Regions from separate parts of the Brevibacillus nigriterrae genome, predicted to be linked through region 4. Evidence: riboswitches for the same ligand, from Rfam matches in the RefSeq annotation. Region 4 holds a riboswitch; each other region holds the start of a gene.
What was found. Region 4 has a riboswitch for S-adenosylmethionine ahead of ACPW7N_RS12560 (aminotransferase class I/II-fold pyridoxal phosphate-dependent enzyme). Riboswitches for the same ligand answer to the same signal wherever they lie in the genome.
Positions count from the first base shown of each region.

Region 1: linked by a shared signal. The riboswitch ahead of metK (methionine adenosyltransferase) and the one ahead of ACPW7N_RS12560 (aminotransferase class I/II-fold pyridoxal phosphate-dependent enzyme) in region 4 are both predicted to bind S-adenosylmethionine.
Region 2: linked by a shared signal. The riboswitch ahead of ACPW7N_RS15595 (sugar ABC transporter substrate-binding protein) and the one ahead of ACPW7N_RS12560 (aminotransferase class I/II-fold pyridoxal phosphate-dependent enzyme) in region 4 are both predicted to bind S-adenosylmethionine.
Region 3: linked by a shared signal. The riboswitch ahead of ACPW7N_RS07430 (homocysteine synthase) and the one ahead of ACPW7N_RS12560 (aminotransferase class I/II-fold pyridoxal phosphate-dependent enzyme) in region 4 are both predicted to bind S-adenosylmethionine.

Region 1 covers NZ_JBNCMT010000005.1:91,333-99,302, reverse strand. The annotation lists gene ACPW7N_RS05455 (S8 family peptidase) at 1-2,247, shown strand, start outside; gene ACPW7N_RS05450 (hypothetical protein) at 2,268-2,723, shown strand; SAM riboswitch class I at 2,845-2,945, shown strand; gene metK (methionine adenosyltransferase) at 3,072-4,283, shown strand; gene ACPW7N_RS05440 (polysaccharide deacetylase family protein) at 4,425-5,432, shown strand; gene ACPW7N_RS05435 (sensor histidine kinase) at 5,444-6,586, shown strand; gene ACPW7N_RS05430 (response regulator) at 6,633-7,340, shown strand; gene ACPW7N_RS05425 (glycosyltransferase family protein) at 7,400-7,753, shown strand; gene ACPW7N_RS05420 (ATP-dependent helicase ComFA) at 7,865-7,970, shown strand, end outside.
Region 2 covers NZ_JBNCMT010000020.1:43,409-51,378, forward strand. The annotation lists partial or broken gene ACPW7N_RS15565 (sigma factor) at 40-141, shown strand; gene ACPW7N_RS15570 (transcription initiation factor TFIIIB) at 614-808, shown strand; gene ACPW7N_RS15575 (RNA ligase family protein) at 836-1,612, shown strand; gene ACPW7N_RS15580 (CPBP family intramembrane glutamic endopeptidase) at 2,036-2,770, shown strand; gene sigK (RNA polymerase sporulation sigma factor SigK) at 3,137-3,856, shown strand; gene ACPW7N_RS15590 (hypothetical protein) at 4,061-4,720, shown strand; SAM riboswitch class I at 4,871-4,982, shown strand; gene ACPW7N_RS15595 (sugar ABC transporter substrate-binding protein) at 5,061-6,101, shown strand; gene ACPW7N_RS15600 (sugar ABC transporter ATP-binding protein) at 6,176-7,669, shown strand; gene ACPW7N_RS15605 (ABC transporter permease) at 7,671-7,970, shown strand, end outside.
Region 3 covers NZ_JBNCMT010000007.1:126,862-134,831, forward strand. The annotation lists gene ACPW7N_RS07420 (TasA family protein) at 1-23, shown strand, start outside; gene ACPW7N_RS07425 (hypothetical protein) at 212-1,075, shown strand; gene ACPW7N_RS07430 (homocysteine synthase) at 1,167-2,453, opposite strand; SAM riboswitch class I at 2,538-2,646, opposite strand; gene ACPW7N_RS07435 (NfeD family protein) at 2,858-3,361, shown strand; gene ACPW7N_RS07440 (flotillin family protein) at 3,386-4,903, shown strand; gene ACPW7N_RS07445 (cytochrome ubiquinol oxidase subunit I) at 5,095-6,423, shown strand; gene ACPW7N_RS07450 (cytochrome d ubiquinol oxidase subunit II) at 6,443-7,453, shown strand; gene ACPW7N_RS07455 (rhodanese-like domain-containing protein) at 7,560-7,874, shown strand; gene ACPW7N_RS07460 (FixH family protein) at 7,942-7,970, shown strand, end outside.
Region 4 covers NZ_JBNCMT010000015.1:4,124-12,093, forward strand. The annotation lists gene ACPW7N_RS12545 (outer membrane protein assembly factor BamB family protein) at 1-928, shown strand, start outside; gene ACPW7N_RS12550 (leucine-rich repeat domain-containing protein) at 955-3,315, shown strand; gene ACPW7N_RS12555 (methyl-accepting chemotaxis protein) at 3,496-5,274, shown strand; SAM riboswitch class I at 5,353-5,465, shown strand; gene ACPW7N_RS12560 (aminotransferase class I/II-fold pyridoxal phosphate-dependent enzyme) at 5,592-6,734, shown strand; gene ACPW7N_RS12565 (aminotransferase class I/II-fold pyridoxal phosphate-dependent enzyme) at 6,751-7,923, shown strand.

The DNA of each region.
Region 1 (7,970 bases), on a different contig from region 4:
GTTGCTGGTATCCTGGCTGCCCAAGGGAATAATGGAATCGGTGTCTCTGGGGTGCTTTGGAGTGCCAAAATTTTACCAATTAAAGTTCTTGATCATGAAGGTAAGGCAGAAAACGCTGATATCCTTGCAAGGGGAATTCGAACAGCAATCGATCACAAAGCGAAAATTATCGTGATGTCTGTCAGTAACCTGAATCCCTCCAAGGCATTGGAAGACGCAGTGAGATATGCGGAGTCCAAGGGAGTTGTACTGATAGCAGCAACAGGTAATGAATCGAGTCGTGTCGCCTATCCAGCAGCTTACCCAACTGTTATTGCAGTTGGAGCTGTGAACGAACAGAACACTCCGATTTATCAGTCCAATAATGGAAATGAATTGGATATTATGGCACCAGGTTGGGGAGTTTACACAACGAAAGCAGGCGGGAAATACGGATCCATGAAGGGGACCTCTGCAGCGGCTCCACAGGTTGCTGCCGCTGCGGCCATGATTCTGGCGGAGAATCCATACTATAGCCCACTGGATGTTCGGCAGGTACTATATTATTCTGCAATTAACCTTGGGACAAAAGGCTGGGATGCAAAAACAGGTTATGGCTTGTTAAATGTGGATACGGCTGTTCGGACTTCTGCACCTTCTGACTTCCTTGAGCCCAATAATACGAAATCAATGGCAAAGGCATTCCCGATTGAATCCCAAATCCGGGCAGTTATCAATTCAAGAGATTCAGTCGATTGGTACTATACGGATATCGCTTATGAAGGAAGATTAACGTTTGATACACAAGTATCAACAGGCTCGGTTTCTCCATTGGCTGCAACGTTTTACCGTGAAAGTGATGTGCCTGTTACTTATTATCTGGGGGATAGCGGAACGACTACGGTCACAGTGAAACCGGGAAGATATTACATTAAAATGGTGCGAAGCGGCGGCATGGGTGATTTTAGTTACACAATCACCAGCAGATTCATGGTGTCGGCTGACCGCTACGAAACGAATGACGATCAGAAAAAGGCTCGTCCACTTCCAGTGGGTAATCGGGTGAGTGTTACTGGGAATCTCCATAAACCGAATGATCTGGATTGGTTTTCATACTATGTCAGAGACAACGGGAAAATGAATATTACGGTGTCAGTTGATAACTTGCGTGCGGACCCTGTCGTATATGTGACGAAAGGAAACCAGGGGATCGGCAAGTTTGATTATGGTGAACGAACAAATCCAACTGAACGGGTTAATCTGGATGTATCACCAGGCAAGTATTTTATTCGGGTCAATGATTTTTATGGAAACGCAATCGCGGGCCAATACAAGCTGGATGTTGCCTATACGCCGGAGCGTAAGGACACGAATGAACCGAATGACAATTACCGTCAAGCTACTCGCCTGGGTAACAGTGCCTTGTTGACGGGGACGATTCCTTCCCGAACAGATAGTGACTGGTTTCAATTCCAGGTACCTTCTGAGTCGTATATAACCATTACTGCACCATGGATTCCGGTTCGATCAGGTGTACAAATCAGTCTGTATAATGACCAGAATTTCAACTATGCTTTATTTAATGAAAATGAAGTAGCAGAGTTGTCGGCAAAGAAAAAGCCGATTGGCAAAATGAAATTACAGCGAGGAACGTACTATATCCGACTTACATCTGCAACTGGCTTTAAATATGATACCTATCGGATAACAGTGACAAGGGAAATATTGTACAACGGCTATCGGGATATCAGTTCTCACTGGGCGCGTTCAGATATCTCCTATTTAAGTCGATTGGGAATTGTAAAAGGCTTTGATGACTATGCTTTCAGGCCGAATCAACCGATTACCCGTGCACAGTTTGCCTCCATGTTAATTCGTTCCATCAACCAAAAAGGAACGTATCCATCTCGAGCGGCAACGAATCCTTTTGTTGATTTGAAACGTACACACTGGTCATTTGATGCTATGTCTAAAGCGTACAAGCTTGGAATTTTGCAGGGTTACCCGAATAAACGAATTAAGCCAGATCAATATATTACTCGTGCAGAAATGGCAGTGATGGTTACGAGAGCACGTAACCTTTATACCTACAAACATACTTATTCGTCCTTCGTTGACGTATCAGCAAACCATTGGGCTTCCCCGGCTGTCGAAGCATTGTATGCCAGACGTTGGATACAAGGCTATGAGGATTCGAGATATCGCCCTCAAGGATACGCAAGTCGTGCTGAGATCGTCGTTTTATTAAGAAAAGCGTTTAGCTTGTAGGAGAGGCAGAGGAAAAACACATGAGACTGAATAAAAAAAGTATTTTGATGGCAACTATCCTCGGTATGACTATTTTTGTAGGACAAGTGTGGGCAGATGGGGTAGGAGCCCCTGGCGTTCCGGGTTCATCCGATGATCCTGTTGTGACCAAAAGCTATGTCGATCAAAAAATACAGCAGGTGCTTGGCACAGGTGGCTCAAAATTAGTAGTTGCAGAATTGAAGCCAGGCAAGACGATCTACGGATTCGAAGGGACAGAGTTTATTGTCCGAACGGGAAAAGTGGTATCTGTACCGGGGGTAAATGGCGACGGTCTGACAGATATTACAGCCGGAGCCGATTTGAAGGCAGGAGCACCTGTTGCACCTAATCATTTGTTGCTGATTGCTCGCTCGGATTCAAGGGGACTCCGCCTTGATCCAGGGTATAAAGGGACAGCTCACATCATGGTGCGAGGCAAATTCGAGATACGTTAACCGAGCATAAATGAAGAGGCAAATGCTCATCCTATAATATACAAAAAAAATCCTCAAATAATGACAAACAAATCGTTGACAGGATATGCAAAAAAGATTATTCTATAGTGCGTAATGGATACTCTTATCCAGAGCAGGCAAGAGGGACTGGCCCGATGAAGCCCGGCAACCGTTGAAACGGTGCTAACCAGCAGAATGGAACACCATTCTGGCCGATAAGAGGTTAGGGAACGCATACAAAAAGCACCTTTTCCTCAGTTTCTGGGAAAAGGTTTATTTTTTGGCCGTGAAAGAAACCCGATTCGGCTACCCACACTATTCTTTAAGCATAAAGAAGGAGGTAGGCTCATGTCTTTACAAAAAGGACGTCGTTTGTTCACTTCTGAGTCAGTTACGGAAGGACATCCTGACAAGATTTGCGACCAAATTTCAGATTCAGTACTTGATGCGATTCTTTCCAAGGATCCAAATGCACGCGTAGCTTGCGAAACATCGGTTACAACTGGTTTGGTTCTTGTTGCAGGTGAAATCACTACTAACACGTATGTTGATATTCAAAAACTCGTACGTGAAACCATTCGTGAAATCGGTTATGATCGCGCGAAGTTCGGTTTCGATGCTGACACTTGCGGTGTAATCACTGCAATCGGCGAGCAATCTGCAGACATCGCTCTTGGTGTAGACCAAGCGTTAGAAGCAAAAGAAGGCAAAATGACCGATGCTGAAATCGATGCAATCGGTGCAGGTGACCAAGGTCTTATGTTTGGTTTTGCTTGCAATGAAACGCCTGAATTAATGCCGCTTCCAATCAGCATGGCACACCAATTGGCTCGCCGTCTGACAGAAGTTCGTAAAAACGGAACACTTGAATACCTCCGTCCGGACGGTAAAACACAAGTGACAGTTGAATACGATGGTGACAAACCAGTTCGTATCGATACAATCGTAATCTCTACTCAACACGCTCCAGAAGTTACATTGGAACAAATCAAGGCTGATTTGACTGAACAAGTTATCAAACCTGTAGTTCCAGCTCAATTCCTGGATGCTGAGACAAAATACTTCATTAACCCAACTGGCCGTTTCGTAATCGGTGGACCTCAAGGGGATGCTGGTTTGACTGGTCGTAAAATCATCGTTGATACTTACGGTGGATATGCTCGCCACGGCGGTGGAGCTTTCTCCGGTAAAGATCCAACCAAAGTTGACCGTTCCGGCGCATATGCTGCTCGTTACGTTGCGAAAAACATCGTTGCTGCTGGTCTTGCTGACAAGTGTGAAGTACAAGTTGCGTATGCAATTGGGGTAGCACACCCAGTTTCTATCAGCGTGGATACATTCGGTACTGGTAAAGTTGCTGAAGAAGATTTGGTTACATTGATCCGTAAACACTTCGATCTTCGTCCTGCTGGTATCATTAAGCAATTGGACCTTCGTCGTCCAATGTACAAACAAACGGCTGCTTACGGACACTTCGGACGTAACGATCTGAATGTTCCTTGGGAGCAAACTGACAAAGCAGAAGCATTGAAAAAAGATGCTGCTGAATTAGTAAAATAGGAATTGATTACAGACGCCTAGCCTTCGTGGTTGGGCGTTTTTATTTTGATTGGGCAAAGGTGGTAGTACTGGTGGGTAATACATAAAGGAGATTAACTGTCTTTGTCGAAAAGATTAAGGGAGTATAATGGGGGTTTGTTCATGAAGAATTGGCAGCAAATCTTGATCGCATTCAGCGTTGTCTTCGTGGGTGTTGTTCTAGGTGGCTTGCTCATGCGTGAGCCAGAAGCGCAAAAAAAATTACAGCCTCTGCAACAAAATACCCCTCCACCAACGTCTATGATACAAAGCAATAGTAGTTCAGAATCAATTGATACTGACATATCTGTTGAAGAGGTAGTAACAAAGCAAGAGTGGTATAAGGACCAAGTTCTTGTACTGATGTACCATCACATATCTGACAAGACAGATAAACGTTTTTCCATTTCCCCGCAACTGTTTGCAGAGCATATGAAATTTTTACATGAGAATGATATTCATCCTATAACGTTAGCGGAATTTTTGCGGTTTGTAGATACGGGTGTATTACCTACCAACAATGCTGTTTTACTCACATTTGATGATGGTTATGAAAGTTATTATACGGAAGCCTATCCTGTGATGAAGAAGTACAATTTTCCATCTGTTAACTTTGTTATTGCAGGAAGGTTACGTGATACGTTAGAACGAAAACGGGAAAATATGACCACACCGCTCACCGTTGAACAGATTAGCGAAATGCAGTCATCTGGTTTGGTGGATATTGCTTCCCATACCTACAGCCTGCATGATCAAGCGGAGAAGGAAGAGTGGGGAGCGTTGGACCTGGAATCAAAGACCGCACCTGTATTCCTTGAAGATCTCCGACGGATTGAAGAGGATCAGGAGTACCGAAATCGGCTGTTTGTTGATTTTACCATGTCACGAGTTGCGCTTGCTGATTTGATCAAAAAACCAATAGATGTTATCTCATTGCCACATGGCTACCAAAATCAACAGGTAATCGAGACCGCCAAGGAAGCAGGGTACGATTATATCTTTAATTCTCGTCCTGCTATTGTAAAGCCCGGGGTTAGCTCTTTAGATATTCCGCGATTTGGTGTTGGTTCAGAGTTGAAAGACGTCACCAAATTACGCCAACTGTTTATGGATGCCAAATTAAAACAATGAGAGGAACTTTTATGGAGACTGAATTTGATGTAAGCTTGTTAGATGGTGTAATCACCAAGACCATTCTAGCAGTTGAAATGAGCAAAGAGCAGATCTTTGAGATTGCAGAGAGTGCTCGGCTGGAGAAAAAGACTCTTCAGAATGAAATTGAGGAAACACGCAAATCAATTAATTCAGTAATTGATTTGGTAGATTCATTAGAAGTAAAATACCGTCAGATGAGAAATCGGTTGGCACAAGTCAGTCGCAACTTCAAAACCTTTTCGGAAGATGATATTCGTTTAGCCTATGAAGAAGCGAATCAAACGCAAATCGATCTATCGTTAGCAAGAGAAAAAGAAACCTACTTGCGACGACGTCGTGATGATTTGGAGAGGCGATTGCGTAATATCGACGAGACTGTAATGAAAGCAGAGGGTTTGATCACCCAAATGGGAGTGGTGATGGGATATCTTTCTGGAGACTTAAGCCAGATCGAACATGCGCTAGAGACTGCCAAGCAGCATCAGCTAATGGGCATTCGGATTATCCAAGCACAAGAAGAAGAGCGCAAGCGTGTCTCTCGAGAGATTCATGATGGACCGGCACAGTCTATGGCTAATGTCGTGTTGCGTACGGAGATCGTTGAGAAGATGCTTGGCAATAACAACATGACAGCCGCGATGATGGAGTTAAATGAGTTGAAAGACATGGTTCGGATCAGTTTAGCTGATGTACGTCGAATCATCTTTGATTTACGACCAATGGCTTTGGATGATTTAGGCTTGGTACCAACATTACAGAAATATATTCAAACATTTGAAGACCGAACGAAGATAAATGTAGATCTGGTTATTTTCGGTAAGGAAATGCCGTTGGAAAGTTCTTATAAAGCTGCATTGTTCCGACTTGTTCAGGAATGCTTAAACAATGTAGCCAAACATGCACAAGCTAGATCTGTTCAGGTGAAAGTGGAATTCCAATCACATATGATATATTTGGTAGTAAAAGACGATGGAATAGGCTTTGAAATGGAAGAACTGAAAAGACGAGGACAATCATTTGGTATTATGGGAATGAAGGAGCGCACGCAGCTTCTTCAGGGAAAAATGGAGATAGTTGCTGCACCGAATCAAGGAACCAAAATCGTGTTTCAGATTCCGTTGAAAAATTAGTGGATGAAAAATAGGGAGAAAAAACCGTCCTAGGAGGAAGAGATTCATGGGGAAAAAGAAAGAAGAAATCTCAATTGTATTGGTGGATGACCATCAATTGTTTCGTGAGGGCGTAAAACGTATCCTCGAAATGGAAGAAGGTTTGACTGTAGTAGGAGAAGGAGCAGATGGAGAAGATGCTCCCCGTCTGGCTGAAGAACTGGCTCCTGATATCGTTTTGATGGACATTAACATGCCGAATGTAAACGGCGCAACTGCAGCAGAAGAAGTAATCGCTGTGAGCCCCAAAACACGAGTGATCATTCTCTCCATTCATGACGACGAGGGATATGTTTATCGCACATTGCGCAGTGGAGCCTCTGGATACCTTCTCAAGGAAATGGAAACCGCTGATCTTGTTGAGGCTGTTCGTGTTGTTGCACGTGGTGGGGCTTACATCCATCCAAAGGTTACTGGCAAACTCATCGATGAATTCAGACGTTTAAGTGAACAAGAAGAGTTGATGGAAAGACCAGTCTCTATAGAGAACTCTTCGATGATGAATTCAGCGATCATTGAGTCGCTAACCAGACGTGAACGAGAAGTACTTCAATTGATGGCAGAAGGAAAAAGCAACCGGATGATTGGTGATTTTCTCTACATCAGTGAGAAAACCGTTAAAAACCACGTAAGCAGCATCCTGCAAAAGCTTGATGTTCAGGATCGTACACAAGCTGTTGTGATCTCAATCAAAAATGGTTGGGTAAAGCTCTAAGTATTTATGAGTACCTAACCAAGCTGTCTGGCATACCCTTGTAATAGGAGGGGATGACCATGATTGTTGATGTAATGACGCTCTTGCTCACGGCGTATGGGTTTGCCTCCCTCATGGTTGTATGTTTAAACAAGTTACGATGGACACCGATCCTGCCAACGCAAGAGGGCTTCACGCATTATCAACTTCACCTTTATAACTCTGCCAACGTGCTGGAAGGAATCATCAGGCGGTTACTTCTACATTCCACGTTAGAGGGTAAGCCTATACGTATTTCTTTTGTTGATTATGGTTCTACTGACGACACATCTCAGGTAGCACAAGTGTTATCTCGACAGAATGAGTATCTGTTAGAATCTGCTGACAATGCGTTGCATAGAAAAACAATTTTGATTGATTTAAAAAAGACGTAGAACGTAGGGGAGCGCACTTTGTGGCTCTCCTGTTTGTTTTTGCGGGTTTTCTTGCAGTTGCCTTTGTCTTTACCCACACTGGTCTTATCAGTTATTTGCGGGGTGGTTCAGATGAGGGAGTACTTGTTGTATATCAAGGAATCGAGATCAGGCGCCAAATCGATGATAACTCCATGCTTTGCACTAGATAAAATGTATTGGAAACAGCAGGATGGTA
Region 2 (7,970 bases), on a different contig from region 4:
CATCTGTATTGTCTTAATGACATGAACATTTAGAAAAATGGTACCATTGGTTTGATCAAAGCCATCGAGAGTTATCAGGTTGATAAAGGAACCAAGCTGGCAACCTATGCTGCCAGGTGTATAGAAAATGAAATCCTCATTGCATAAATGAGCATAAAAAGTTATAGGTAATCCAATAATCAAACCAAAGGGCATTGTCTTCGGATAGTGCCTTTTTGATTTGATTATTTGTTTTACTCTATTTGATTAAATAGTCACAGTATCCAAAATTTCCAATATGGTAAAATTGTGTAAAATCTACTTATCGACAATAGGTCTTTGAATTCAAGTAATGAACTAATTCAATATTTTATTAGGAGGAATCTCATTTATGACATGTACGAAATGCAATAGCACAGGTTATATTGCTGAGTATAAGCATATCTATCAAAAAAATGAGGTGACTAATTATGAGACTTTATTGGATTTATAAAGAGGGATACTCTGATAATATTGCGTTTTTATGCTGCTGAAAATGCTACAAAATTAGTCGATGAAGAGTCGTCAACTGCTTATAGAGTTAAGCTAGAACAGCAGATAAAATGAAGACTTGATACAAAAGCGAGGTGAAAAGATGAAAAGCTCAAAAGACCAGTGTCCCAGATGTGGAAGTTATGAGATTGGAAAAGGCAAGCAAGCTGGTGATGCGGCGGTGATTCCTTTAAATAAGCTGTTTGCTTTTGGCTCTGCCATATTTCATAGAATCTGTACAAATTGTGGTTATGTTATTGATAGTTTTGTTGAAAATCCGTCTAAGTTTAAAGGATAAAAAGGTAATTTTATAAGGAGTGAAAATATGGACTTAAAGAAAATCAATTCGCTAACTAAGTATCCAAGTATTCTTACTTATCATTCGTTAGGTGATAGAGGTCGATTGAGGGAGGAACTGTCTCAAGACAAAGGATTCAACTATTCTGATGAAATTTATGTGTATGAAAAGGTTGATGGCGAAAATTCAAGAATTGTTTTGTTCAAGAATTACTATAATGAAATTGATTATCTGATTGGATCTAGAGAGGAACTCTTGTATGCCAAAGGAGATAGAATTGGAAACCCTTACGGAAATATAGCTGAGTTTTTAAAACCGTTAGCCGATAAACTTCAAGAAGAGATCTTCCCGAAAGGCGATTGGGCATTAACTGTCATTTATCAAGAGTCATATGGAGGAAAAACAAAAGCAGCCAGCAACTATACCAACAAAAAGACTCAAGGATATCGTGTTTTTGATGTATTCTCTCTTAATCAGGTTGAACTCGATAATTTAATGAAGTTACCACTAGAGAAAATTGCTGAATGGCGTGAGCACGGCAAACAGCCTTTTTACTCTGAAGTCGAGAAAATGAGTTTTATAGATAGTCATGAACTGGCATATGCTCCGTTGCTGGAAACAGTTTATGGTGAGTATTTTCCCAAATCTTTAGATGAAACCTTTGATTTTTTAAAACAATTTGAGAAAACGAAAGTTGGCATTGACTCTTCTGGTAAGTCAGAGGGCATCATTGTTCGGACATCAGACCGAAAGCAAATTAGAAAAATCCGATTCGAAGATTACGAAAGAACTTTTAGAAAATAGTTAATACAATAAAAGAGCGATTTGGAAGTAATTTTAAGCAATAAATTTTTGCAAAATACAAAATAGAAGGTGGTAGTTAAAGTTAAATGTTTATGGAATTTTTAACTAATATATTCCGAAGAAAAAAAGAAACAACAACCATACGTCCACATTTTGATGTTGAGTATAAAATTGATGCTGAGTATAAAAAAATCATGGATGGAAAACGTATTAATTGAATTTTTATTTAGGAAAACAGTCATAAGCAAAGATGACCGTTATGAGGTAGCCAATGATATTATTAAAGCTATTGCTTTAATGAATATAAAAGCAGAAAGAGACTTATTGAGTGGAGAGATAAAATAGTTGGAGATAAAGTGATGACCTAATAACTAATTCAAATTGGCATTTGATTAAAACGGCACTAAGGAGCAATGAAAATTCGTGAAAATTGAGAAACCAATAAAGGAATCGGGTATCTTTACACTATATTCAATATTATATATCTTCATTGTTGCATTATTTTCTGTAGTGATATTGTATTTTCCTATGCCAATATTAGGAGCTATATATTTTACTCAAGATGTATGGTATGTGGTTTTTGTTAAAATCATTTTTCTGTTTTTTATCCCCTTGTATATCTATAGAAAACTTGGCTATAAAATTTCTTGCATATATAAAACCAAATTAACTTGGAAATTATGTATGGCTGTGTTTTGTTGTTTTATTATTGGAAATCTTCTAAATGGCAAATACTTAGCTGAGATTTATAGAGTTGTTGCCAATGGTGGTGATATGATATGGATAAAATTCACAGTTGGACTTCTATTGCCACTTGTGCAAGCTGCTATTCCAGAAGAGATTTTCTATAGATATATACTCCAAACTCGATTGGAAAAAGTATGTGGAACGATTTTAGGTATTTCCATATCTGCCATCTTATTTGCTTTATTTCATTTTCCCTCTCGTTATTTACTTGCAAGCGGAGCCGAGGGAACTGCAGGTAACATTTATTCGGTTCTCGTAGGGACTATTTTGCCAGTGTTTATTATCGGTATCATATTAGGATTTTTGTGGTGGAGATATAGGAACATTTGGGTTTTGATTGCATTACATTATGGAATTGATACTTTACCTTCGATTGCTTCATTACTACATATAATCAAACAGAGCCACTAATGCTAAATAAAATGGGGATTTGATTAGAAGTTTTGGGAGGACATAAGTGTTTAAAGCAAATGGGTATGTTGAATTTTGATTTTGGTGATTATCCTGTGTCATTCGCAAAAGAGTCAAATAGTGATGATTATTATTTAATTATAATTATGAAGAAACTTTTTTGAATGACTGACTGGTTTGATTGAAACAGGATATCGGTAAGAAGGATAGGGGAATTATCCCTGTCCTTTTTTTGGTAAATTCTCATTTCAGGCTAGAAACTGGTCATTCAGGAGCTTTTTACGTCTTTTCTGATCGTACATGCACGCATAGGCTCCCGCCTACATATGGTTAAGAGTAGACAGCAACTTTGGGAGGTGGCAGCTTATGTCCAGCATCTTTATGGTACTCACATTACTTTTTAAAGAGCTGTGCATGTTCGTCGCATATGTAAAAAACAATGCATTTCCTCAGCCGCTTGCGGAGGTCGATGAAGAGAAGTTTTTACGACAGATGGCGAAAGGCGATGCCTACTCACGCAACAAATTGATCGAACACAATTTGCGCCTTGTTGCTCATATTGTCAAAAAGTTTGAAAATACAGGGGAAGACAGCGAAGACCTTATTTCTATTGGTACCATCGGTTTGATCAAAGCGATTGAAAGTTATCAGGTGGATAAAGGCACCAAGCTGGCAACCTATGCAGCCAGGTGTATAGAAAATGAAATCCTCATGCACCTAAGAAGCTTGAAAAAAACACGTAAGGACGTATCCCTGCACGATCCAATCGGGACTGACAAAGAGGGCAATGAAATTACGCTAATCGATGTCCTTGGCACCGAAAACGACGAAGTGGTAGATGCCGTACAGTTAAAACTGGAATCCAGCAAAATTTATCAGCATATCCACATCCTTGATGACCGTGAAAAAGAAGTCATTATCGGGCGGTTCGGGCTGGATAAAGACAAGGAGAAGACTCAACGTGAGATTGCCAGAGAGCTCGGGATCTCCCGTTCATATGTGTCTCGCATCGAAAAGCGAGCCTTAATGAAGCTGTTCCACGAGTTTTATCGGTCGAAGCAGCAGGCTCAGGGACAGGGGAAATAGGGAATTACAAGGTTGTATACAAAGAAAACTGATAAAAGCTGGCCCATTGCAGATGTATACTGCTTTTGGTCAGCTTTTGATTGAGCGAAATGGCTTTGACATGTTTTTATTTTTGTGGTTTGAACCACTGAATTTTACACTTTTTGACAGTAGTATATGTTTCATCGGATCACAAATTATTACGCAGAAATGAGGTATTACCCAATGAACAAAGCATTATCTCGGATTTTTTCTTTTGCAGTCATTTCAGCAGTTTTATCTACTTCAAGTGTGGTAAGTGCTGAAGAACTGCAACCCAAAGACGCCGCTCCAGTATCGAGCAATATTAAGTTAGAAACCGCAGGAGCCTTTACTTCCCTGCAAATCGGCGACTCCGTTCGTGTTTTCAGTGATAGTCAACAACTATTCCAAACAAAAGGCCCGCAACAAGCAGGTTCCATAAAAGACTTATTCGTCCTCCCTTATGGACCTGCACAGGTACCATTTATCTTGGTCAAAAATGATAAAAATGGATTGATGGTTTTTAGTGATTTATGGCCGGAATTCTCCAAAGGAAAGGAAAAAGACATAGAAGAAGCATACGACAGCGGACGAGTGTTTTATACACCTCAAGCCAAAATTGTAAGCAAGACGGCTCACCATTATGCAGAGCAAACAGGCAACGAAGCAGTAGCTTTTATAGCCAATGATTTTAAAGATTTGAAAAAAGGTTACCACGAAGCAATCCGTGTAAAAGGAAAACTAAGAGGATTAATTATCTATGATTGCTGTCCATATCTGGTAGTAGAAAATGAAAAAAATGAGTTAATCGTATACCATGCCGGTGAAAAAGGTGCTGAGCAAGCAGGCACCATTGATCTATAACAAGCAACGGTCGTCTCATCTGTACTAGATGGGGCGGCTTTTTTGTTTTAACCCTCGAATGACTGTTGACAAAAGTCACAGGTGATTGTATTATCCAATCTATACAAACCCGATCGACTAACTTGGGTTTAATCGACAATAAGTAGATTACTCTTATCAAGAGCAGGCTGAGGGACTGGCCCGATGACGCCCGGCAACCTAACATTCTACAGGAATGTTAAGGTGCTAACTCCAGCAGGTACATGTACCTGGGAGATAAGAGGCGAGACCTGGTTCGAAGCCTCTTTCTCCAAGAAAGAGGCTTTTTTATTTTTCAAAATCAGTAAGGGGGAAACGATTCATGTACAGTCAAACAACAAAACGAATTCATTGGGCTTTTTCATTACTTCTTGCAGTTGCATTGTTTGTAACAGGGTGCGGCACAGCTAACAAAGAGTCGAAAGGTTCGGAAGATGCTGACAATGGGTCGAAAAAAAGGATTGCGCTGGTGATGCAGTTCAATATCGGAACCTTCTCTTCTCAATACATTGCCGGAGTAAAAGAAGAGGTAGAGAAACAGGGCGCAGAAGTAACGGTGTTCAACTCGGAAGGAGACTTGGGAAAAATGTCCTCCAATTTGGACGCCGCCATCAACCAGCACTTTGACGGTATCCTGATTGACCACGGTACTCCAGAAGCATTGGAGCAGGGTGTAAGGAAAGCGGTAGAGCGTAAAATCCCTGTTGTGGCATTTGACGCAAACCTGAACGTTCCGGGAGTGACGGTCCTTCAACAAGGCGACCAGAAAATGGCTGAATTGACGTTGGAAAAATTGGCGCAAGATGCTGGCGGTAAAGGGAATATCGTGAAGGTTTGGGTAGCGGGCTTCGCTCCAATGGAACGCCGTCAGGAAGCCTACAAAGCGTTTCAAGGAAAATACCCGGAGATAAAAGAAATAGCGGCATTTGGTTCCGCTACCCCGAATACAGCGCTTGATACACAAACACAAATGGAAGCCATCCTCAAAAAATATCCAAACAAAGGTGATATTACTGCTGTTTGGGCAGCATGGGATGAATTTGCGAAAGGTGCTACAAGAGCAATCCAGCAAGCGGGACGGACGGAGATCAAAGTGTATGGCATTGACTTGAGCGATGAGGATTTGCAATTGATCCAGGACCCGAATTCTCCGTGGGTTGTGTCTGCTGCCGTTGATCCAACAGATATTGGACGCGTGCAAGTTCGTTACTTGTTTAAGAAAGTAAAGGGTGAAACGGTTGAGCAAAACGTGGTCCTTGATCCCGTTCTTGTCACTCGTGAGGCACTTCCGAAAGAACCAGTGAAAACAACCGACCTGGCGAAATACGTACAAGGTTGGGGAGCCAGTCAATTAGGAAAATAAGAAATGGAACGAGTTCCCGACCGGAGGTAATCCGGCGGGAACCTTTTACTACCAGAAGAAAATGAGGGATTTGTGTGGCTACCTTGCAGATGAGACGAATAAACAAGCGGTTTTCTGGCGTCTCGGCGCTGCGATCCGTTGATTTTGAGGTGAAACAAGGAGAGGTACATTCTCTTTTGGGAGCCAATGGGGCTGGCAAAAGCACACTCATGAAAATCTTGATGGGAGCTTACCAAGCCGATGAAGGTGAAATTCTGATGGATGGTCAGGTCCTTCAGATTGATTCTCCTATTGACGCTAAACGCAGTGGAATCTCAATCGTCTATCAAGAAGTGGATATGGCCTTGATTCCGTATTTGAGCGTTGCCGAAAACATCTTGGTGGATCAATTCGTGCAAGCCACCAAACGAGGCCCAATCAAATGGTCGAAGCTTTATCAAGAGGCAGAAGAAATCCTGGAGCGTTTGGATTTTTCTCTATCTGTCCGCAAAAAGGCGGAAGAATGCAGCTTGTCAGAGAAACAACTGATTCTGATTGCCCGTTCCATTGCTCAGGAGGCGAAATACATCATATTCGACGAACCGACAGCCCCCCTCTCGTCCACGGAATCCGAACGGCTATTTGAATTAATTGCTCAGCTAAAACAAAACGGAGTGGGTATCATTTATATCTCCCACCGATTGCCCGAGGTGTTTCGTATCAGCGACCGGATCTCCGTCATGCGTGATGGGCAACGCATCAGTACGAAGGAAGCGGGAGATACGACGATGGATGCCGTGATACATGACATGCTGGGCCATTCTCTCATGGAAGAGTTTCCAGAGCGAGGCCCCTCTGTGGGTGAACTGCTTTTTGAAGCCAGAGGTATCACGTTGGATAGAAAAGTGCGTGATGTCAACTTGCAGATACATGCTGGTGAAGTGGTCGCCATCGTCGGATTAGTAGGTGCAGGAAAGACAGAGTTGGCACGAATCCTGTTTGCTGCAGATCCACTTGATAAAGGGGAGTTCTATCTTCGTGGTCAACAAATCAAGGTTTCGACTCCACGAGAAGCTGTCCAGCAGGGGATCGTACTGATACCCGAAGAACGTCGCAAAGAAGGTTTATTAGTAGAAGAAACGGTCAAACACAACCTTTCCATCTCAACCTTGAAGAAATGGACGACACTTTCCTTTATCAAACAGGGATCGGAAACCACCATGGCCAAAGGGTTAGTTGAGAAGCTGGGAATCAAGACAGCGGGAATTGAGCAGCAGGTTAGTTTCTTAAGTGGCGGCAACCAGCAGAAGGTCGTGATTGGCAAATGGCTGTATACGGATTCCGAGCTTTATTTGTTCGATGAGCCGACCAAAGGAGTAGACATCGGGGCGAAACGAGAGATTTACTCCCTGGTTGGTGAACTGGCAGCCCAACAGAAGGGAGTTCTTTATTTTACTTGCGAATTTCAGGAAGCTTTAGGGATCGCTGACCGAATTCTGGTTATGTATGACGGAGCCATCGTCAAGGAAATCAGCCAGGAAGAGTGGGACCCGGGATCCATCATGTACTATGCAAGCGGGGGTCGATAACATGCAGATACAAGCAAAAGAGCAACTCATCTCATTTATTTATAAATACGGTACCATCGGTGTGATTCTTTTTGTATTGGCGTTTTTTAGCTTCACGAATGAATACTTTTTCACTTATTCCAATCTGACTGATATCTTGCGGTCGATTTCCATCGTGACACTTGTCGCCATTGGTGTCACATTTTCGCTGATCGTGAATGGATTTGACCTGTCCGTAGGTTCTGTGGTCTCGCTTGCTACTGTCGTGTCAGCATCCATGATGGTCTGGTATGAACAAGGCGCACTGGTTACCTTGTTGATA
Region 3 (7,970 bases), on a different contig from region 4:
AAACAGCAGGTGTTGAAAAATAATGAACAATACAGAGGCACGGACCTTCCATCAGGAGTGAAGGTCCGTGCTTTTATTTTGGCTGTGCGGATGGGTTGTCTTTCATACTCTGGTTGTAGGTGAACCTATCTTCGTGACTGATGTGTATAGGTATTTTTACATGGTACGATAGTTTCGAATTGGTCTTGTCGCTATAGTAGGGGGGATAGGTATGAGGAAGTATCGGTTGAAGTTAATCCTCGGCTCAATCGTTTTGCTAGGGGTAACCACCTTTTTATCTGCTAATCAGCCCTTTGCAGGTACAGGAGCATACGAGACTAACTATAAGATCGATCTGGACTTGAATCCCTCCACAGAGCTGTTAATCGGGGATAATATGAAACCAGGTGATTGGATTACTTCCAACATGGAAGTTCAAAATAACGGGAATATTGACTTTAATTACTCGGTTAGTGCTACCCAGCAAGCAGGTTCAGAGGAACTTTATAATCAAATTGTGCTAACTGTTTCTGATAGCAAAGGCAAACTATATGAAGGGCTTCTTCATGATCTGAATCAACTCCCCTTGGGGACGATTGCCAGCTTCCAGAAAGCCAATATTACATTTGTTGCGAAATTTCCTTATGAGGCAGGAAATGAGTTTCAGAGAAAACAAACTGCATTTTCGTTAGATTTTCAAGCGATTGGACACGAACAACAAATTCCTGATGGAGACTGCTTCGAACCTCCGTTTAGCAATCAGAACTTCACTCTGCACCAGAAGTCGACGGTTCCTATTAAATTTCATCTACACGATCCATCAGGACAACTGGAAACTGCCTCTCGTAGTGATGTCCGCCTTGAAGTTACAGGGCCTGGCGTGAATGGAGGCACGGTCAGCTACGTGTTCAGTATGAAAGATGGAACACTGAAGTTTGATAATAAAGTTGATGAACCTCATTACTTAGCAAGATTCTCTACGTTTGATTATCCTGTGAAGAACGACGGAACTTACGTGGCTACGGTGTATGTGGGCAACCAAGCATATTGTGCCAAAGAATTCATGGTGTTAGAACATGGCAGCCGTTCGAATTAACCTAAAAAATAAAGATAGCATAACCTGTAAAACGAAAAGAGCTTTCCCTTATGAGAAGGGGAAGCTCTTTTTTGGATCGATCTGGTTTTGGTTAGGCTAATGCAGCTTTCAATGCTTGATCCAAATCTTCGAGGATATCTTCAATCGCCTCTGTACCGATGGAGAGACGGATCAACTCTGGATTTACACCTGCAAGACGCTGTGCTTCCTCGGTAAGTTGCTGGTGCGTAGTGCTCGCAGGATGAATAATCAGCGATTTGGAATCACCCACGTTAGCCAGATGAGAGAACAACTTAACGTTCTCAATCAGCTTCTTGCCTTCTTCTACGCCGCCTTTGATCCCGAACGTAAGGATGGCGCCTTGCCCTTTTGGCAGGTATTTTTTCGCCAACTGATACTGGGAGTCTGTCTCTAGCCCCGGATAGTTGACCCATTCCACATTCGGATGGCTGGCGAGGAACTGGGCTACAGCGAGTGCATTCTGGCTGTGACGCTCTACTCTCAGATGGAGTGTCTCCAGCCCTTGCAGGAACAGGAACGCATTGAACGGAGATACGGCAGCACCAATGTCACGTTGCAATTGTACACGAGCTTTGATGATGTATGCCAGGTTGCCAACAGCCTCCGAGTAGACGACACCGTGGTAGCTTGGATCAGGAGTGGTTAAGCCTGGGAACTTGCCATTGTTCCAGTCAAATTTGCCTGAGTCTACGATAATACCGCCGATGGAAGTCCCATGTCCGCCAATAAATTTGGTAGCGGAGTGAATGACGATATCAGCACCGTGTTCAATTGGGCGGCAGAGGATGGGTGAAGCAAATGTATTGTCTACGATCAACGGAATGCCGTTCTCATGGGCGATGTCAGCAATAGCAGAGATATCAGCTACGTTAATACGTGGGTTACCGATTGTTTCAATAAATACAGCTTTCGTTTTATCGTTAATCTTTTCACGGAAGTTCTCTGGATTGGATTGATCAACAAAGTGTACTTTCACGCCAAGCTTCGGAAGGGTATGGGCAAACAAATTATACGTTCCGCCATATAAGCTGCTGGAGGACACGACCTCGTCGCCTGCCTGTGCGATGTTCAGGATAGAAAAGGTAATGGCTGCCTGACCAGACGATGTTGCGAGGGCACCGACGCCACCTTCCAGTAACGCAACTCGCTTTTCGAATACATCCTGGGTAGGGTTCATGATGCGAGTATAAATATTTCCGAACTCTTTCAAAGCAAACAAATTCGCAGCATGCTCGGCATCACGGAATACATACGATGAAGTCTGGTAAATCGGAACGGCACGAGATCCTGTTACCGGATCAACCTCCTGTCCTCCGTGTAGTGCGATCGTTTCTGGTCTCCACTGTTGGTCTGCCATGTACATCATCTCTCCTTTAGATAAATGGGGAAATAAAAAAGCCTTCCTCTGAGTAGAGGAAGGCGCATACACTAACGGTCGCTACATTCATCTCTCAGAATCAATTGGATTCTGCAGGATTTAGCACCTTGCATGTTGTCATGCCGGTTGCCGGGTTTCATCGGGCCAGTCCCTCCACCACTCTTGATGAGTTTTTAAGTTTTATGAAAATTCATCCATTTTTGTATTGGTTTTAATTCTAAGCGTGCTGGTCGGAATTGTCAACATAAAAAAGTTAATATTTGCTATAGTGAAATTTATACAAATATTGGAAACTTTATGTAGAAAAATGCGTATTACAGGATAGGCACCATCTCAGATAACTGCAGTTTCATTGTAGAAAAGAAATGAGGGTGAAAACGTGCATGTTGGATACGATTTTTCTTATCTGTATCGGATTCGGTTTGCTTTATGCTTGCGTGACGTTGCTCTTTGGAGATAGCGGCGGGTGGCTGGATCATTTTCAAATCCCTGTTATCCAACCGTTGACACTGGTGAGCGGGATTACAGTATTTGGGGGAAGTGGATTTTTGCTTACAAGACTTACTACCTTCACCACGCTCACTACCATTCTCTTAAGTTTGTTAAGCGGTGCCATTATCGCTATTCTTTCGTATTTTATCTGGATTGAACCAATGAATCATGCGGAAACATCAACAGGGTACTCCATCATGCAACTGGTGGGCAGGGTTGGAGAAGTATGGACGACGGTTCCTGCAACTAGTCTAGGAGAAATTGTCATCCCAATGGTAAATGGAACGACTAACCACATGGCTGCAAGCTGGTTGAAGGAGCCGATACCGGAGGGAACCAAAGTGATTGTAGTGGAAGTCAAGGACCACGTTTTGTACGTAAAGCCGCACATATAAGAATTTGATAAGGGAGTGTTCCGTTTGACAGAACCATCGATTCTCATCACAGTCGTAGCTGTACTTGCGGTGCTGGTAGTTCTGGGTATTGCCTTTTGGGCGAGATACAAGACAGTCGGTGCCGACCAGGCGATGATCGTAACAGGCAGTTATCTCGGAAGCAAGAATGTGTTGACGGATGAATCGGGACGCAAGATGAAGATCGTGCGAGGCGGAGGTGCGTTCATCCTGCCCATTTTCCAACAAGCGAATTTCCTCAGTTTGCTATCCCATAAACTCGATGTCTCAACGCCGGAAGTTTACACCGAACAAGGGGTTCCGGTCATGGCCGACGGGGTAGCGATTATCAAGGTAGGCGGTTCCATCGAAGATATCGCAACCGCTGCCGAGCAGTTTATGGGCAAATCGGATGAAGCACTGCAAGGTGAGGCGCAAGAAGTGCTGGAAGGTTACCTTCGTGCGATCCTCGGCAGCATGACAGTAGAAGAGATTTATAAGAATCGGGAGCGTTTTGCTCAGGAAGTTCAGTCGGTTGCTGCCAAAGACCTCAAGAAGATGGGCTTGTCAGTTGTCAGCTTTACGATTAAAGATGTACGAGACAAGAACGGGTATCTAGCTGCTCTGGGTATCCCGCAAATTGCTGCGGTGAAACGGGATGCGGTCATTTCACAGGCAGAGGCTGACAAGGAAGCACGGATTAAACAGGCGGAAGCAGAGCAAGAAGCACGTAAAGCGGAATTGCTCAAAGAAACCAACATTGCGGAAGCGGAGAAAGAAAAGGAACTGAAGGTCGCTTCCTACAAACAGGAACAAGACCGAGCCAAAGCAGCAGCCGACCAGGCGTACAAACTGCAAGAAGTGATGACCAAACAACAGGTAACGGAAGAAGAAATGAAGATTGACATCGTGCGCAAGCAGAAGGAAATCGAGCTGGAAGAAAAGGAAATTCTCCGCAGGGAGCGCCAATACGACGCCGAAGTGAAAAAGAAAGCAGACGCCGACCGTTATGCCGTCGAGCAGTCCGCTGAGGCAGAGAAAGCGAAGAAAATGCGGGAAGCAGATGCCTTGAAATACCGGATCGAAGCAGAAGCCAAAGCACAGGCTGAGCAAAAACGCCTGGAAGGTTTGGCGATTGCCGACGCAGAGCGTGCCAAAGGTACCTCGGAAGCAGAGGTTACTCGCTTGAAGCTGGAAGCGGAAGCAGAAGGTAAGCAAAAGTTGGCAGAAGCCTTCGAAAAGTTCGGTCACGCAGCCGTCCTGGATATCGTCGCCAAAATGCTGCCCGAGCTTGCTGCCAAAGTAGCTGAACCGATGAAAGCAATCGACAAGGTAACGATTGTCGATGCAGGCGGCGGGCAAGGCGATGGGGTAAATCGCCTGAGTATGAATGTAACCAAGTTGATGGCACAACTGCCAGAGATGCTTAAAGACGTATCCGGCTTGGATATGAACAAGATGATTGCAGGCTTTTTGGAAAAGGATCAGCAAGAGCTTGTGAAACCGGTTGAGATCAAAGCAGAAGATACAAAGAGTCAGGAATAACTGAATATGAGGCATAACTTGCGCCCACACCCTTCCCGACAAAAATGGAAGGGTGTTTTTCATAATCACAAATTCGTAACAGAGTTGACGCTGAATGTTCACACTATATACACGGTGTTAAAATTTAAAACGAAAAGATTGTGATAAAATTCACAGTATAGAAATACCGAATGTAGTAGGAGGGAGAAACAATGGAATTAGATAATGCAATGTTAGCTCGAATTCTGACTTCCCTGACGTTAGGTTTTCACATTATTTTTGCTGTGTTGGGTGTTGGGATACCCGTCATGATTTCCATAGCGGAATGGTTAGGAATCCGCAAAAAAGACCCGATGTACACCATGATGGCAAAGCGTTGGGCCAAAGGCTTTACGGTGACGGTTGCCGTGGGTGTGGTGACAGGGACCTGTATCGGGTTGCAGTTAAGCTTGCTCTGGCCTTCGTTCATGAAAGTTGCCGGGGAAGCAATTGCTCTGCCGCTGTTTCTAGAGACGTTTGCCTTTTTCTTTGAAGCCATTTTCCTTGGAATCTACCTGTATACGTGGGATCGATTCCGCAATCCATATGTCCACTGGCTGTTCTCGATTCCGGTTGTGATCGGTTCCACAGCATCAGCCTTTTTTATTACAACAGTGAATGCTTTTATGAATGCGCCGCAAGGATTTGAACTGATTGATGGGGCGATTCACAATGTACAGCCGATTGCAGCGATGTTTAACGCCGCTACACCGTCGAAGACAGGTCACGTCATCCTTTCCGCCTATGCAACATCTGCATTTGTCCTTGCAGCCATTGCAGCGTACCAGCTTTTGAAAAAAAGATCGACCGAGTACTATCAAAAAGCGCTCACGTTTACTGTGGTTCTCGCCTTGATTTTTTCCGTTGGAACGGCCGTGTGGGGAGATATTTCCGGTAAGTATTTGGCCAAATACCAACCAGTGAAGCTGGCAGCCGCAGAGTGGCACTTTGAGACAAAAGGGGAAGCGGAGTTCATTCTGGGTGGTGTTTATGATGAAGAAACGAATGAAGTGAAATATGCGCTTCGCATCCCTTATCTTTTGAGCATCTTGTCTACGAATTCACTGAAAGGCGAGGTTATTGGGTTGAATGACATACCCAAGGATGAGCATCCTCCCCTGTTTGTCCATTATTTGTTCGATGGAATGATCGTGATTGGTACGTATATGATCATCATTCCTCTGATCTATCTGTTCTACCGCAGACGGAATCGACAAGTGACACCACGCCCTGTACTGCAAGGAATTCTCTGGGGTGGGCCGCTCTCCATGCTTGCGATTGAATTAGGCTGGATCTTCGCTGAGATTGGTCGTCAGCCTTGGATATTAGTCGGGTACATGAAAACCAACGATGCCGCAACAACGGCCGCAAATGTGGGAGAAATGCTGTTGCTGTTTGCTTCTTTGTATACCTTCCTGGGTATTGTGTGCACGATGGTGCTGATCCGCATGTTCAGGAAAAAACCAATTGAACAAGAGCTTGCCACATATATGAGCAAATAGGGAGAGAGGAGGAAGAACGATGAAGCTTGAAATGATCGGAATCACCGTGCTTTGGATTTTTCTGTACGGCTATATTATCGTGGCATCCATTGACTTTGGAGCGGGTTTCTTCTCGTTTTACTCGAAGCTGACGAAGCGGGACCATATCATTAACGGCATCATAGCCAGATACCTGTCGCCCGTGTGGGAAGTAACCAATGTCTTTTTGATATTCTTTATCGTGGGTCTTGTCGGGTTTTTCCCTGATACAGCCTACTACTATGGAACGGCATTATTAGTTCCAGGCAGTATCGCACTTGTTCTGCTTTCTCTTCGAGGTTCCTTTTACGCATTTGCCCATTATGGAGCGAGAGACAGCCTGCTGTACCATCTGATTTACGGTGTGACAGGGCTTTTGATCCCTGCTTCATTGGCGACTATTTTGACCATTTCAGAAGGTGGATTTATCGAAGTGGGGGAGAACAAAGTTACGCTGTTAATGGGTGAATTGGCAACCAGTTCGTATGCATGGGCAGTGGTTTTACTGGCGCTGGTCAGTGTGCTGTTCATTAGCGCCAGCTTTTTAACCTACTATGCTCAAAAAGCGCAGGACCGAGCAGCGACGACGTTGCTTCGCTCATTTGCCATTGTGTGGAGTTTGCCTACGATTTTTGCAAGTTTTCTCGTATTCTTGTCGATCCGTACGCACAATCCCGAGCATTTTACCAACATGCTTGATGTGAGCGGGCTATTCCTCTTGTCGTTTGCGTGTTTTCTGATCGCTTTAGCCTTGCTGTTGAAAAGACGCTACTACGGTTGGTCATTCGTCATGGTACTGCTTCAGTTCGGCTTTGCGTTTTGGGGGTATGGGGTGTCACACTTGCCGTACCTGCTTTATCCGTATATTACGATTGCCGACAGCATTAACAGCCCGGAGATGGGTCTGGCCTTAGTCATTGGCTTTATTGCTGGTTTGTTATTGCTTGTGCCATCGCTCATTCTCCTGTTGCGACTCTTTCTGTTCGACGCCAAATACGTCCAGGGAAAATAACAAACTGTTCACTCGTTTGGGGTTTGTTCCTTTTATATGGTACAATAGATGGAAACAGTAGGAAGATTCGTCTGCAAGAGTGACTAACAGGAGGATTTTTGGAATCATGGACAATCATGTAAGAGAAGTTATGCCAGAACAAGTGCTGAAGCGATTGGAAAACGGAGATAAAATCCAAATCATCGACGTGAGAGAACTGCATGAGTGGAACGACGGTCATATTCCAGAAGCAAAGCATATTGCATTAGGTACACTTCCTCACCGACTGGACGAACTGGATAAAGAGACACCGATTGTGATGGTCTGTCGAAGTGGAGTGCGTAGCTGGAACGCAACACAATTCGCCCTGCAACACGGTTTTCAAGCGGAGAATATGGCTGGCGGAATGTTGGCTTGGCCGGGCAAAGTAGCGACAGAATAATACCGAAGACCGTTCTTTCCTTGAGAGAGAGAACGGTTTTTCTCTAATTAGAAAGTGAGTGACATAAATGATGAAGAGAATACCTTCTCTCGCAGT
Region 4 (7,970 bases):
TGGTTCAGCAGAATTCAAATGGTCAACTCCTGTTATCGCCAAAGATGGCACAATCATTATTGGGGCTAACGAAGTTTTGCAAAATGAACTTGTTGGAGGCGTACTTTTTGCCGTAAATCCTGATGGGACTCTGAAGTGGATGAAAAAATTTGAAGACAAGAAAGCTAACCGATATTTCAAAATTTCAACGGTGCCAGTATTAGACGAAAATGGAGATATTTATGTATCTCTCGATTATGGAGATGCTGAAAATCCCGAATTAAAAGATAAGATTTTCGCATTAGATCTAGATGGAAACACAAAATGGAAGTATACACTAAATGATGGGGAAGGCGCTTTGCATTCATCTCCCATCGTCGACAAAAATGGAACGATTTACGTACCGGGAAATAAACGATTATATGCCTTTAATAAGGATGGGAAAAAAAAGTGGATGATTAAAATACCGATCCATTCACTATCTACTCCAATCATTGACAACGATGGCATTTTATATTTTGGCGGTGTGGATCAAGCAATTTATGCGGTTAACGCCAAAACGGGTCAAGTAAAATGGAGACATCAAACGGATATGTACATTACATCTGCACCCGTAATCGATAGAGATCAATCACTCCTTTTCACTTCTGAAAAATATGATGATGGGAAACTGGTGAAATTAGGCAATAAAGAGAAGGAAGTAATCGGTCTGCAAGCGGAAAGCGACTCGGTTCAACTGAAGCTAAACGAGAAAAGGCAATTAAAGATTGTGGCGATTTATGATGATGAAACTACAGAAGATGTCACAGCAAAGGCAAGCTGGTCATCATCCTACACAAAAGTTGTCACTGTGGAAAAGGGGCTTCTAACAGCGATAGATACAGGGAAAGTATTTATTAAAGCAAAATACGGTGGACAGACTATTGCCATTACTGTCAATGTTCGTTAATCAAATAGTAAAAAGGTGTGGAAGTCATGCGAAAGGCTAGGAAGGCTGTATGGTTGTGTTCTTTAATTGCTTTTTTCCTTTCTTTTCTTTTTATTCAAGATGTAAACATTTTATATGCAAAAGGAAATGTCCCGGAAATAGAATGGGTAAACCAGGATGGAGAGGAAGAAAACAGTTATGAGTGGGTTATGCATGCAGAACAAACAAGGGATGGCGGTTATATTCTGCTGAGAGAATACAATGTAAGTTTAAGTATCGTGAAACTTACAAAGAATGGAAAAAAAGAATGGGAAAAGAGATTTACATATGAAATACCACAAAACCCATTTGTGAAGAAGATGAGACCCTCGTTCATTAGAGAAACCCGGGACGGTGGATACATCGTTTGTGGAAGTATTGATAATGGTCTGTACGACATGTATCTGTTGAAGGTTACAAACAAGGGCGAGAGAGTATGGGAAAAAGCTTATGGTAGTGAAAAGAATGACTTTGCGTTTTTTGTCAATGAGACAATCGATGGTGGGTTTATCTTTGGCGGTTTTGGGGGGCTCATAAAGATTGATAAACAAGGAAAGCAGCAGTGGGAACGAAACAATGAAGATTATCTTGTAACCCAATATGCGAAACAGAGAAGTGACGGGCACTATATCGTGTTCACGGATCACTTTATCGAATTGGATTCAGAAGGAAAAGAACTGTCAAAAAAAGCACTGGATATTGGGCGGGTAAAAGATACAGATGACGGAGGATTTTTAATTGTAGGCGCCAATCGTTCTCTTTACAAAATTGATGATTCAGCAAACGTTCTCTGGAAAACACAAATGTCAAACAACGAACCGTCAGGAAAAGAAGTGTTGTTTAAGATCACAGGAACCAATGATGGAGGAGGAGCGGCCATCTTTGGTTCAGAAGAACAAGATTTAATCTACTTGGAAAAGTATAACGGTAACGGAGAGTATGAATGGAAAATGACGTTAGACTCTGAAGATATATTTGGGGACGATGAAATAGAAGGAATACCAGAAATTGAAGCATTTCAACAGACAATGGATGAAGGATTTGTTTTTGCAGGTAAAGTGGAATCAAGAAGAACCGGGTATGATGCTTTTGTCGTAAAAACGGTACCTAATAAAGTGAGGAATATGACAAAATTAGCAATATACCCTAATAAGTTAGGCGAGTACTTGGACAAGCCCGTCCAGTTGAAACTCACTGCAACGTATGATGATGGTACGAAAGATGATGTAACGGATGCAGCAGATTGGACTTCGAGTGATCCGTATGTAGCGTTTATAGATAATAAAGGACTACTCACAATAATAGGTCGAGAAGGACAAACGGATATTACTGCATCCTATCGTGGAGAAACAGCAAAAGCTCACGTTTCACTTGCAACAAGCGTTGATATCCCTGATCTCAATCTGGAAAAACTGATACGTAAAACACTAGGACGAGAAGAAGGGCTTCCATTAACCAAACAGGACATGCTGAACCTGACAGAAATTGAAGGCTCCAGAAAAGGGATAAAAAGTCTGGAGGGTCTGCAATATGCCTACAACCTTCAAAGAATTATCTTGCCAATCAATGAGGTCTCCGATCTAACTCCACTTCAAAAATTGCAAAAGCTTGAATCGTTATCCTTGTATGATAATCAGGTAACCAGCATGAAAGCGTTGCAAAATCTGAAAAATCTTGAAGACCTGATACTTGAGGGGAATAAGATTTCAGATATAGCACCGGTTAAAAAGCTGAAAAATCTGAAAGGCCTCAATCTTAGCAGAAATAACATTAAGGATTTTTCGAGTATCAAAGGATTGAATAAGCTTGAAAGTTTGCATTTGGATGAAAATAAACTAACGGATATCTCATTTCTTTCAGGTTTAAAAAAATTACGATATGTATATTTAGAAAACAATCAACTGACAGATGTCACGGTACTCTCGAAACTGCCAGAACTTGATACAATTTGGCTTAATGATAACCAGATATATGATCTGTCTCCGCTGTATTCCTTGAAAAATCTGCTTAATTTATCAGTGGAAGAGAATTACATTAATGTGGCAGAAGGTAGCAAAGACAGGGAGTTCATACGCAAAATCACTGGTAGTGTAAGTGGGATTCCAGCGACAAAAACACTTGATGATCTGCTATTGGATAAGAGCGAAATAAGTCTGGCAATGGATGAGTCAGCAACCATCAAGATCAATGCAAAAATGAATGGGAAGACCATAGATGTGCTCAATAATGTAGTAGGGGTTTCAAATAATGAAAAGGTGGCACGATTTAAGGATGGCAAGATAGTTGCGTTAGAACCTGGGTCGGCAACGATTACCTTTACTTACAATGAGAAGAAAGTTGCTTTAGAAGTAACTGTTACGAGCAAGTGAAAAGGTAGCGGCGAAAGGTAAAATTGAAAAAGGAAATGAGAATCACAAAGACACTTTTATTTTAAGTGTCTTTGTTTTTTGGCCTTGAAAGTTTCTAACTGTATTTATAGGGGTATAAAAAACGTAGAAAAACACTTTAGAGAAAGATACTGGAGAAAAAGTATTGGAGGAGGAGACACAGTGTTTTCAACATTTCGTGTCAGATTAATGGTGTTACTGGTGAGCTGCATGCTCATTCCAGCATTGGCGATTAGTTTGATCAGTTATCATCAGGCGAAAGCGTCATTAGTAGAAGCAGGTAAGCAAGAATTAAAGAAAACCGTCGATCATGCTTTTGAAATTCTGACCATGCTCGATAAAGATGTACAAGCTGGCAAGCTGACGGAAGAAGAAGCACTGACGAAAGCGAGAGAGATGCTGGCAGGCCCGCTAAAGCCTGACGGCAAGGAAAGGGATTTCCACCAGTCCAGTTTTCGTTATCGGGAGAATGGATATTTGTTTGTCAACAGTATGGATAGTGCGACACCGCTCAAGGTATATGTCCACCCGCGGTTTGATGTAAAAGGAGAACAACCAACCGTCAAGACGCCAGACGGAAAAGATGTCCTGCAAATGATCGCCGAAACGGCTAAAAAGCCATCCGAAAGCGAACGTTTTATCGAGTATCCGTTCTTTTTGCCGGGCCAAAAAAGTGATGATCCGAATGCCAAAATCGGGACAAAAGTGGCTTATGTTCGGCCTTTTGAACCGTGGAACGCTTATGTTGGTGTAGGTTCCTATGAGTTTGAGTTTTATCAATCGATTGAAAATCTCCAATATCTGATTTTCGGGATCGCTGCACTTACGACACTAGTAGGAGCGTTAATTGCCTACTGGTTTGCCCGATCCTACACCAGAATTCTGAAAAATGTCGGTACCGTTATCGAAGAGGTAGGAAAAGGAAATCTGACTACTCATGCAGTGGTGAAAGGGAAGGACGAATTTGCTCACCTTGCCAGTCATTTGAATGCATCCAGCGATAACATGAGATCCATGATTCACGATGTGATTTCAGTGACGGATAACGTATCACATTATGCGGCATATCTGAATGAGGGAGCAGCTCAAACAGGTGTCGCTTCTGAGCAAATTGCCGTAACCATTACAGAGATGGCAGAATCTACTTCCTCGATGAGAGATGACATGAAAACCACGACAGAGGTCATTCGCCGCCTGCAAGCAGAAATTCATGATGTAACTGATTTGTTGAAGGTTGCAACTGATTCGACCAAACGTGCTACGGAGAATGCCTCTGTTGGTCTACAGACAAGCACACAGGTGCAAGGCGAGATGAATCGAGTGAATCAGGTGGTTCTGCATTCTGCTGAGGTTGTCGATGGCTTGAAAGGGCGAATGGACAAAATTAGCGAAATTACCCAGTTGATTACGTCGATTGCCAGTCAAACGAACCTGCTTGCGTTGAATGCTGCCATTGAAGCAGCACGAGCGGGTGAGCATGGACGTGGATTTGCCATTGTTGCTGATGAAGTGCGCAAACTGGCGGAAGCAACCAGTCGAGCAGGGGAGGAAATTATTCAGGTTCTCGGTGAAATTCAAGCCAAGGCCGTGGAAGCTGTCGATGCAATGCAAAACGGAGTCAACAGTGTAAGTGATATCGGAAAACTGGTACAGGTTAGCAGCCAATCATTCTCGGAAATTACCACGCTGGTTAGTTCGATTTCTGATCAAATTACGGAAGTCTATCAGGCATCTACGAATATCCGTCAACAAGGCGAAACCGCTTTGGAGCGGATCAATAACGTGAACACAATCAGCGTAGAGATTGCAGGTGGAATGGAAACGATTGCTTCTTCGGCCGAAGAGCAAACAGCAACACTGGAGGAAACCGTCGCTTCCGTCGCAGAAGTTTCCCGAAACATTAAAGCACTGCATGAAAAAGTACAGTTTTTCAAGGTGTAGGGATTTTTTTCAAAAACAACGTTGACTTTTTGGTGACATTTCGCTACGATGAATTCAACCAAAAAATGAATAGCATTCTTCTTATCAAGAGTGGCGGAGGGACTGGCCCGATGACGCCCGGCAACCAATCAACCTATTCGTAGGGGATACGGTGCCAATTCCTGCAGAGCATAAGCTCTGAGAGATGAGAGGGATTTGCTTGCGGAAACGTGATCAAAGCCTTCTTTCGACAGGAAAGAGGGCTTTTATTTTTGCCCTCACCATTTTGCACAAGATCGGAAAAAAGAGACAGAGTGGATACTTGGAGGGAAATGAACATGCGTATCGAGACAAAATTGGTGCAAGTAGGAGTGGGAAAGGATGAGACGACAGGAGCCATCAGCTTTCCGATTTACGCCTCCACAGCCTATCGACACCCGGCATTAGGAGAGAGCACGGGCTTTGATTACGCCAGAACAGCAAACCCGACCCGTACCGTATTGGAAGCGGCAATTGCTGATCTGGAAGACGGAACAGCAGGATTTGCCTGTGCGTCAGGGATGGCAGCGATTCAAACGATCATGGGACTGTTTTCTCACGGTGATCACATCATTGTTTCGCTCGATCTATACGGTGGGACGTATCGGTTATTTGAGCAGATTTATTCACGCTATGGACTTTCTTTCAGCTATGTGGACCTGCGCTATGCAGACGAGGTAGCATCTCATATCACAACCAACACCAAGGCGATTCTGATCGAGACACCGACCAATCCGCTCATGCAAATCACAGATATTCGGAAGATTGCGGAAATTGCCAAGGCTCACCAGTTGCTCACGATTGTAGACAACACATTTATGACACCGTTTTACCAACGTCCACTACAATTGGGAGCGGACATCGTCTTCCACAGTGCGACCAAATATCTGGCAGGTCATAACGACGTACTCGCTGGTCTGATCGTGACCAAAGGTGATGAGCTGTCGGAAAAGTTACGGTTTTTACACAACTCCATCGGGGCAGTGCTAGGACCTCAAGATAGCTGGTTGTTAATTCGAGGGTTAAAGACACTGGCACTTCGGATGGAACGCCATCAGGAGAACGCCTTCAAGGTTGCTCAATTTCTCCAATCGCATTCGCTGGTAACGGATGTTTTCTATCCTGGTCTAACCGAACATGAAGGGCATGAGGTTCAAAGGGAGCAGGCAAACGGATTTAGCGGAATGGTTTCATTTCGGATCCAGGATGCCGCTCATGTCGGAACATTTTTACGAAGGCTGCAAGTGATCTCTTTTGCAGAAAGCCTCGGTGGCGTGGAGTCACTTTGTACGTATCCAGCAACACAAACGCATGCGGATATTCCCGTGGAAATCAGAGAGCGTGTAGGAGTATGTAATCGTCTGCTGCGTCTCTCCATCGGGATTGAACATGCAGATGATTTGATTTCAGATCTGGCGCAAGCGCTTGATTCATGTCGATAGATGGGGGATGAGGAAAATGAAGTTTGCTACACAACTTTTGCATGGGACTTGTGGAATTGATACGGTGACTGGTGCTTCCAGTGTTCCTATTTACCAGGCTTCTACTTTTCATCAATTTGATTTGGATCAGCCGGGTACCTTTGATTATGCAAGGTCAGGCAACCCTACCAGGCAAGCGCTTGAAGAGACAATCGCTGAGTTAGAAGGCGGGAAGAGAGGATTTGCCTTTGCATCCGGGATGGCGGCGATCTCCAGTGTATTCCTGCTTTTCTCGGCTGGTGACCATCTGATTGTTTCGGAAGATGTATACGGTGGAACGTATCGAATTTTAACAAGTGTATTTTCCCGCTTGGGTGTGGAGGCAACCTTCGTTGACACAACTGACCCTGAACGAGTGCGGGCAGCGATTCAACCAAAGACCAAAGGCATTTATCTGGAAACGCCTTCGAACCCGACCTTGAAAGTAACGGATATAGAAGCGATCTGTCGTATCGCAAAAGAGCATGGGCTGACAACCATTGTAGACAACACGTTCCTTACCCCCTATTACCAACGTCCACTTATGCTCGGAGCAGATATCGTGATTCACAGTGCAACCAAATTTATCGCTGGCCATAGTGATGTTGTCGCAGGCTTGGTAGTGACCAAGGATGCTGAACTGGGTGCTCAATTGTACACCATCCAAAACGGCTTTGGGGCAATTCTAGGTGTCCAGGATTGCTGGTTGGTCATGAGAGGCTTGAAAACATTGAAAGTTCGCCTCGATGTCAGCACGGCCAGCGCAGATCGCCTCGCTACGTGGCTAGAGTCACATCCCTATGTTGAGTGTGTCTACTATACGGGGTTGGTTGATCACCCAGGTCATCAGCTTCAAGCTCGTCAGGCGTCTGGACACGGTGCGGTGCTCTCATTTGATCTGGGATGCAAGGAACGGGTGAAGCGGTTCCTTGATGCCGTGAAGTTGCCGCTTGTGGCGGTTAGTCTGGGAGCGGTGGAAAGCATTCTATCGTATCCGGCGATGATGTCTCATGCCTCCATGCCTGCACAAGAAAGAAACAAAAGAGGGATTACGGATGGGCTGATCCGTCTTTCAGTTGGTTTGGAAGATGTGCATGATCTTGCTGCCGACCTCGATCAGGCGCTTGTCGCTTCTGCTGTGCCTGTTGGATTGCAACGCCTGAGTGTCTAATAGAATACGGTTAGTCATAGTAAGCCCCATCTGTGAGAAATGGTACT